One region of the Streptomyces luomodiensis genome, then DNA from elsewhere that is predicted to be linked to it. Evidence: predicted binding sites of a transcription regulator. Region 1 holds the regulator's gene; the other holds the start of a gene.
What was found. Region 1 encodes HrcA, which represses chaperone genes, less so after heat shock. Its sites were predicted from a motif close to TTNGCACTCNGNNNNNCNGAGTGCNAA; they were not measured.
Positions count from the first base shown of each region.

Region 1 (3,410 bases):
GCGTCGCGGGGCAGGCGGGACTTTCGAAACACGCCCTAGGCGGACACGCCGAAGCGGGCGGCCAGTTCGTCGCGTTGGGTGCGGACGAAGGCGGCGTCCACGACGGAGCCGTGTCCCGGGACGTACAGCGCGTCCTCGCCGCCGAGGGCGAGCAGCCGGTCCAGCGCGGCGGGCCAGTGGCCGGGGATCGCGTCGGGCCCCGCCTGGGGTGGGCCGGACTCCTCCACCAGATCGCCGCAGAAGACCACCTCGGGCTGGCCGGGCACCAGAACGGCCAGGTCGTGGGCGGTGTGGCCGGGTCCCACATTGGCCAACAGCACCGGCCGGTCGCCCAGGTCGAGGGTGAGCTCCCCGGAGACCAGATGGTGCGGGCCGACGAGATGGTCCACCGCCTCGGTGGCCGCGCCCCGCTCCACCCCGTGGCGGATCGCGTCCTCGCGCAGCGTCTCCCGCTCCCGGCACAGCAGCTCGTCCACGCCCGTGGCCCCGTACACCTCGCAGCCCGCGAAGGCGGCCGAGCCCAGGACGTGGTCGAAATGCGGATGGGTGAACGCGATCCGGGTGGGGCGGCGGCCGGTCAGCCGGGTGATCCGGGTGCGCAGCTCGGCCCCGGCGCGCAGGGTCGCGCCGGTGTCCACGACGAGGATGTCGGTCCGGCCGACGACCACGCCGACCGTCTCGTCCCACTCCGGCATCCGGCGGCGGGCCACATCCGGCGCGAGCCGCTCCCAGCCTGCCTCTTCCCAACACGTCTCCATACCGCGACGCTAGCTCAGCGGGGGTGGGGAGAGTTGCTGCCAGCGTCGGCTCTTGCCCATGCCACCGCACCCCGCCGTACACTGGCGGAGGGGTTCTGGCACTCGTGCCTCGTGAGTGCCAGACGGACGACCTGATGAGACCGCTGGACTGGAGGTGCGCGGGGTGCTCAGCGAACGCAGACTCGAGGTGCTGCGTGCCATCGTCCAGGATTATGTGGGGACGGAGGAGCCGGTCGGCTCCAAGGCGCTCACCGAGCGGCACCGGCTGGGGGTCTCCCCGGCCACGGTGCGTAACGACATGGCCGCTCTGGAGGACGAGGGCTTCATCGCCCAGCCGCATACGAGCGCCGGCCGGATCCCCACGGACAAGGGCTATCGCCTCTTCGTGGACAAGCTGGCCGGAGTCAAGCCGCTGTCCAGCCCGGAGCGGCGGGCCATTCAGAACTTCCTGGACGGTGCGGTCGACCTCGACGACGTGGTGGGCCGCACGGTCCGGCTGCTGGCGCAGCTGACCCGGCAGGTGGCGGTGGTGCAGTATCCGTCGCTGACCCGGTCCACGGTGCGCCATGTGGAGCTGCTGCCGCTGGCCACGGCCCGGGTGATGCTGGTGCTGATCACGGACACCGGGCGGGTGGAGCAGCGCATGGTGGACTGCCCGGCCCCGGTCACCGAGGATTCGCTGGCCGATCTGCGGGCCCGGCTCAACAGCCGGGTCGTCGGGCGGCGTTTCGCGGATGTGCCGCAATTGGTGCAGGATCTTCCGGAGTCCTTCGAACAGGAGGACCGGGGGACCGTGTCGATCGTACTGTCGACCTTGCTCGAGACGCTGGTGGAGGAGACCGAGGAGCGGCTGATGATCGGCGGCACCGCGAACCTCACGCGTTTCGTGCATGATTTCCCCCTGACGATCCGGCCCGTTCTGGAGGCACTTGAGGAGCAGGTCGTCCTCCTCAAGCTGCTGGGCGAGGCGAAGGACTCGGGTATGACCGTGCGCATCGGGCATGAGAATGCTCACGAGGGGCTCAACGCCACCTCGGTCGTCGCGGTCGGCTACGGTTCCGGCGACGAGGCGGTCGCCAAACTCGGCGTGGTCGGACCGACCCGCATGGACTACCCCGGAACGATGGGAGCGGTACGCGCAGTGGCACGTTACGTCGGACAGATCCTGGCGGAGTCGTAAGTGGCGACTGACTACTACGCAGTCCTGGGCGTGCCGCGTGATGCCTCGCAGGACCAGATCAAGAAGGCATTCCGTCGGCTCGCACGCGAGCTGCATCCGGACGTGAATCCGGATCCGAAGACCCAGGAGCGGTTCAAGGAGATCAACGCCGCTTACGAGGTCCTGTCGGATCCGCAGAAGAAGCAGGTCTACGACCTGGGCGGGGACCCGATGTCCGGGGCGGGCGGCGGCGGCGCCGGCGGCTTCGGCGGGGGCTTCGGCAACTTCTCCGACATCATGGACGCGTTCTTCGGCACCGCCTCGCAGCGCGGTCCGCGGTCCAGGACCCGGCGCGGTCAGGACGCGATGATCCGGCTCGAGGTGGAGCTCAACGAGGCCGCGTTCGGGACCACCAAGGACATCCAGGTCGACACCGCGGTCGTCTGCACGACGTGCAGCGGCGAGGGCGCGGCGCCGGGCACCTCGGCGCAGACCTGTGACATGTGCCGTGGCCGCGGTGAGGTCTCCCAGGTGACGCGGTCCTTCCTGGGCCAGGTCATGACCTCGCGGCCGTGCCCCCAGTGCCAGGGCTTCGGCACCGTGGTGCCGACCCCGTGCCCGGAGTGCGCGGGCGACGGCCGGGTCCGCTCGCGGCGCACCCTGACCGTGAAGATCCCCGCCGGTGTGGACAACGGCACCAGGATCCAGCTGGCCGGCGAGGGCGAGGTCGGGCCGGGCGGCGGCCCGGCGGGCGACCTGTACGTGGAGATCCACGAGGTCCCGCACCCGGTCTTCCAGCGGCGCGGCGATGACATGCACTGCACGGTGACCATCCCGATGACGGCGGCGGCGCTGGGCACCAAGGTGCCGCTGGAGACGCTGGACGGCCTGGAGGAGGTCGACATCCGGCCCGGCACCCAGTCCGGCCAGTCGATCCCGCTGCACCAGCGCGGCGTCACCCATCTGCGGGGCGGCGGCCGGGGCGATCTGATCGTGCACGTCGAGGTGACCACCCCGACCAAGCTCGACCCGGAGCAGGAGGAGCTGCTGCGGCGGCTGGCCAAGCTACGCGGCGAGGAGCGCCCGACCGGGGAGTTCAAGCCGGGGCAGCAGGGGTTGTTCTCGCGCCTTAAGGATGCGTTCAACGGGCGGTAGGGCTCGCCGAGGCGTTCAACGGGCGGTAGGCGCGGTCCGGCCGGGGGTACGGGGGCTCGCGGCGCTGGTATCCGCAGCCCTCGGGGCCGAGGTCGCGGCCCGTCGCCGAGTCGCCGTTGGCCCACCGCGGCGCCCGTGATCCCATGGTGAGCCGGTGCGGAGGGCATGACACGATGTGACCATGTCCTCCGCGCTGACCGGTCTTTTCCGCTACCCGATCGTGCAGGCGCCGATGGCGGGCGGAGCTTCCTGCCCGCACCTTGCCGCCACTGTCTCCGGGGCCGGTGGTCTCGGTTTCCTCGCCGCCGGCTACAAGACGCCGGAGGCGATGCACGAAG
Region 1 covers NZ_CP117522.1:3,413,699-3,417,108, reverse strand. The annotation lists gene PS467_RS14820 (MBL fold metallo-hydrolase) at 36-758, opposite strand; gene hrcA (heat-inducible transcriptional repressor HrcA) at 922-1,938, shown strand; gene dnaJ (molecular chaperone DnaJ) at 1,939-3,072, shown strand; gene PS467_RS14805 (nitronate monooxygenase) at 3,254-3,410, shown strand, end outside.

Region 2 (3,410 bases), 1.1 Mb from region 1:
GCGCGCTGACCGTCGGCCTGTCCTGCAACGCCGGCTCGGCGCTCGCCGCCGCGGCCGACCACGGCATCGAGGTCGTGGTGGGACCGGAGCTGCTCACCGGCTCGACCCGGCTGAAGGCGGGCACGGCCCAGAAGCTCGTGCTCAACATGATCTCGACCATCACCATGATCCGGCTGGGCAAGACCTTCGGGAATCTGATGGTCGATGTGCGGGCCTCCAACGACAAGCTGCGCGCCCGCTCGCGGAGGATCGTCTTCCTGGCGACCGGCGCCTCCGACCAGCGGATCGAAAGCGCGCTGGCGGCCACGGACGGCGAGGTGAAGAACGCGATCCTCACCATCCTGGGCGGGGTGGACGCCCCGACCGCGGAGAAGCTGCTCGGCGCGGCAGGCGGCCATCTGCGCGCCGCCCTCGAGGCCGCCACGGGGTGACCTCCGCACCGCCCCGGAACGCCGTCGGGGCGGCACCCCTGGGAGAGGGTGCCGCCCCGACGTATCGGACGGTTCGACCGATCGGCGTGTGAACGCGCCGAGTCGATCAGAAGTCCATGTCACCGCCCGGCATGCCGCCCGGAGCGCCCGCCGGGGCGGCCTTCTCCGGCTTGTCGGCGATGACGGCCTCGGTGGTCAGGAACAGCGCGGCGATCGACGCGGCGTTCTGGAGCGCCGAGCGGGTGACCTTGGCCGGGTCGATGATGCCCTCGGCGATCAGGTCGACGTACTCGCCGGACGCGGCGTTGAGGCCGTGACCCGGGGTCAGGTTGCGCACCTTCTCGACCACGACGCCGCCCTCGAGACCGGCGTTGACCGCGATCTGCTTGAGCGGGGCCTCCAGGGCCAGGCGCACGGCCTGGGCACCGGTGGCCTCGTCGCCCTCGAGCTCCAGCTTCTCGAAGACCGAGACGGTCTGGAGCAGGGCCACGCCACCACCGGCGACGATGCCCTCCTCGACGGCGGCCTTGGCGTTGCGCACCGCGTCCTCGATGCGGTGCTTGCGCTCCTTGAGCTCGACCTCGGTGGCGGCACCGGCCTTGATGACGGCCACGCCGCCGGCCAGCTTCGCCAGGCGCTCCTGGAGCTTCTCGCGGTCGTAGTCCGAGTCCGAGGACTCGATCTCGGCGCGGATCTGGTTGACGCGGCCCTGCACCTGGTCGGTGTCGCCGGCGCCGTCCACGATGGTGGTCTCGTCCTTGGTGACGGTGACCTTGCGGGCGCGGCCGAGCAGGTCCAGCCCGGCGTTCTCCAGCTTGAGGCCGACCTCCTCGGAGATGACGGTGCCACCGGTGAGGATGGCGATGTCGCCGAGCATGGCCTTCCGGCGGTCACCGAAGCCCGGGGCCTTGACGGCGACGGACTTGAAGGTGCCACGGATCTTGTTGACGACCAGGGTCGCCAGGGCCTCGCCCTCGATGTCCTCCGCGATGATCAGCAGCGGCTTGCCCGACTGCATGACCTTCTCGAGCAGCGGGAGGAGGTCCTTCACGCTGCTGATCTTGGAGTTGACGATCAGGATGTACGGGTCGTCGAGCGACGCCTCCATACGCTCCATGTCCGTCGCGAAGTACGGGGAGATGTAGCCCTTGTCGAAGCGCATGCCCTCGGTGAGCTCGAGCTCGAGCCCGAAGGTCTGCGACTCCTCGACGGTGATGACGCCTTCCTTGCCGACCTTGTCCATCGCCTCGGCGATGAGCTCACCGATCTGGGTGTCGGCGGCGGAGATGGAGGCGGTGGAGGCGATCTGCTCCTTGGTCTCCACGTCCTTGGCCTGCTCGAGGAGCTGGGCGGAGACGGCCTCGACGGCCTTCTCGATACCGCGCTTGAGCGCCATCGGGTTGGCACCCGCGGCGACGTTGCGCAGGCCCTCCTTGACCAGCGCCTGGGCGAGGACGGTCGCGGTCGTCGTGCCGTCACCGGCGACGTCGTCCGTCTTCTTCGCGACCTCCTTGACCAGCTCGGCGCCGATCTTCTCGTACGCGTCCTCGAGCTCGATCTCCTTGGCGATGGACACACCATCGTTGGTGATCGTGGGGGCGCCCCACTTCTTCTCGAGGACGACGTTGCGACCCTTGGGGCCGAGGGTGACCTTGACGGCGTCGGCGAGCTGGTTCATCCCGCGCTCGAGGCCGCGCCGTGCCTCCTCGTCGAACGCGATGATCTTGGCCATGTGAAGTGGTCCTCCCAAGACTTAGGGGGTACCTCCCAGGCCGTTAGGCCGTGGGGGCGGATTGCTCCGGACCGCGCTGGCGCCCGCGACGGACGGCCTGTCTGCCGTGCGGTTCCTTGCCCCGCATGGCCCGACGGGCCTCACCGACCCGGTCCTTCTGTCACTCTCAACGTCAGAGTGCTAACGCCAATGATTAGCACTCGGACCTATCGAGTGCAAGCGCCCGAAGGGCTCCTTGGGGGGTGGCGGCCGGGTGACGGGTAGGCACAGGCGCCCGAAGGGCGTGGGCGAGGCGCGCGGGCCGGGGGGAGGGAGCCCCCGGGCATGCCGAAGGGTCCGTACCCTGGTCGAGGTACGGACCCTTCGGACTTGTTCTGTTCAGCTGCGTCGCGTCGGCGCGTCAGCCTACGGCCACGCGGACCATGTCGGCCTGCGGGCCCTTCTGGCCCTGCGAGATCTCGAACTCGACCCGCTGGCCTTCCTCGAGGGTGCGGTACCCGTCCATCTGGATCGCGCTGTAGTGGACGAACACGTCCGCACCACCGTCGACCGCGATGAAGCCGTACCCCTTCTCCGCGTTGAACCACTTGACGGTGCCCTGAGCCATTCCTAACTCCCCTATTGCTGGCCCTTGCGCAGGACCGCACTCCGCGGACCCGGGTCAGACCTCACCCCCCGGATGTGGGGGGTGTGCGCCGGAACGCGTCGACCGCCGCTGAATGTATCCGTCCCAACGCCCTCTGCAACAGGTCAATCGGACGAGAATTCTGGGCACGGCCGAACGGTTAAAAGCGAGAATTCATATGAAGTTCGGGCAAGCCGGGCGGGACATAAGGGACCAACCCGACAATTCATGCACACACTTTACGCACAAGTTGACGAGTTCTCATATGTGGCTCCGACCCCGGGTGCACTGGGGAATCCGGGCAACTGTATCGCGTTTCCACACACGGAATCGCCCCGTCCGGTTGTCCCCGGACGGGGCGATGTCAAAGGTGAGGAGGGTGACGCGGGGTCAGCAGCCGCCCGCGACCGCCGGGATGATCGAGACGCCGGCGCCGTCCGGGGTCGCCGTGGCCAGGCCGTCGGCGAAGCGGACGTCGTCGTCGTTGACGTAGACGTTGACGAAGCGGCGGAGCTTGCCGGTGTCGTCCAGAACGCGCGCCGCGATCCCCTGGTGGTTCTTCTCCAGGTCCGCCAGGACCTCGGCGAGGGTCGCGCCCTCGGCGGTGACCTCGGCCTGACCG
Region 2 covers NZ_CP117522.1:4,524,591-4,528,000, forward strand. The annotation lists gene murQ (N-acetylmuramic acid 6-phosphate etherase) at 1-431, shown strand, start outside; gene groL (chaperonin GroEL) at 538-2,163, opposite strand; gene PS467_RS18975 (cold-shock protein) at 2,564-2,770, opposite strand; gene PS467_RS18980 (MoaD/ThiS family protein) at 3,179-3,410, opposite strand, start outside.
Region 2: the regulator HrcA is predicted to act here: its motif matches at 2,357-2,383, upstream of groL (chaperonin GroEL).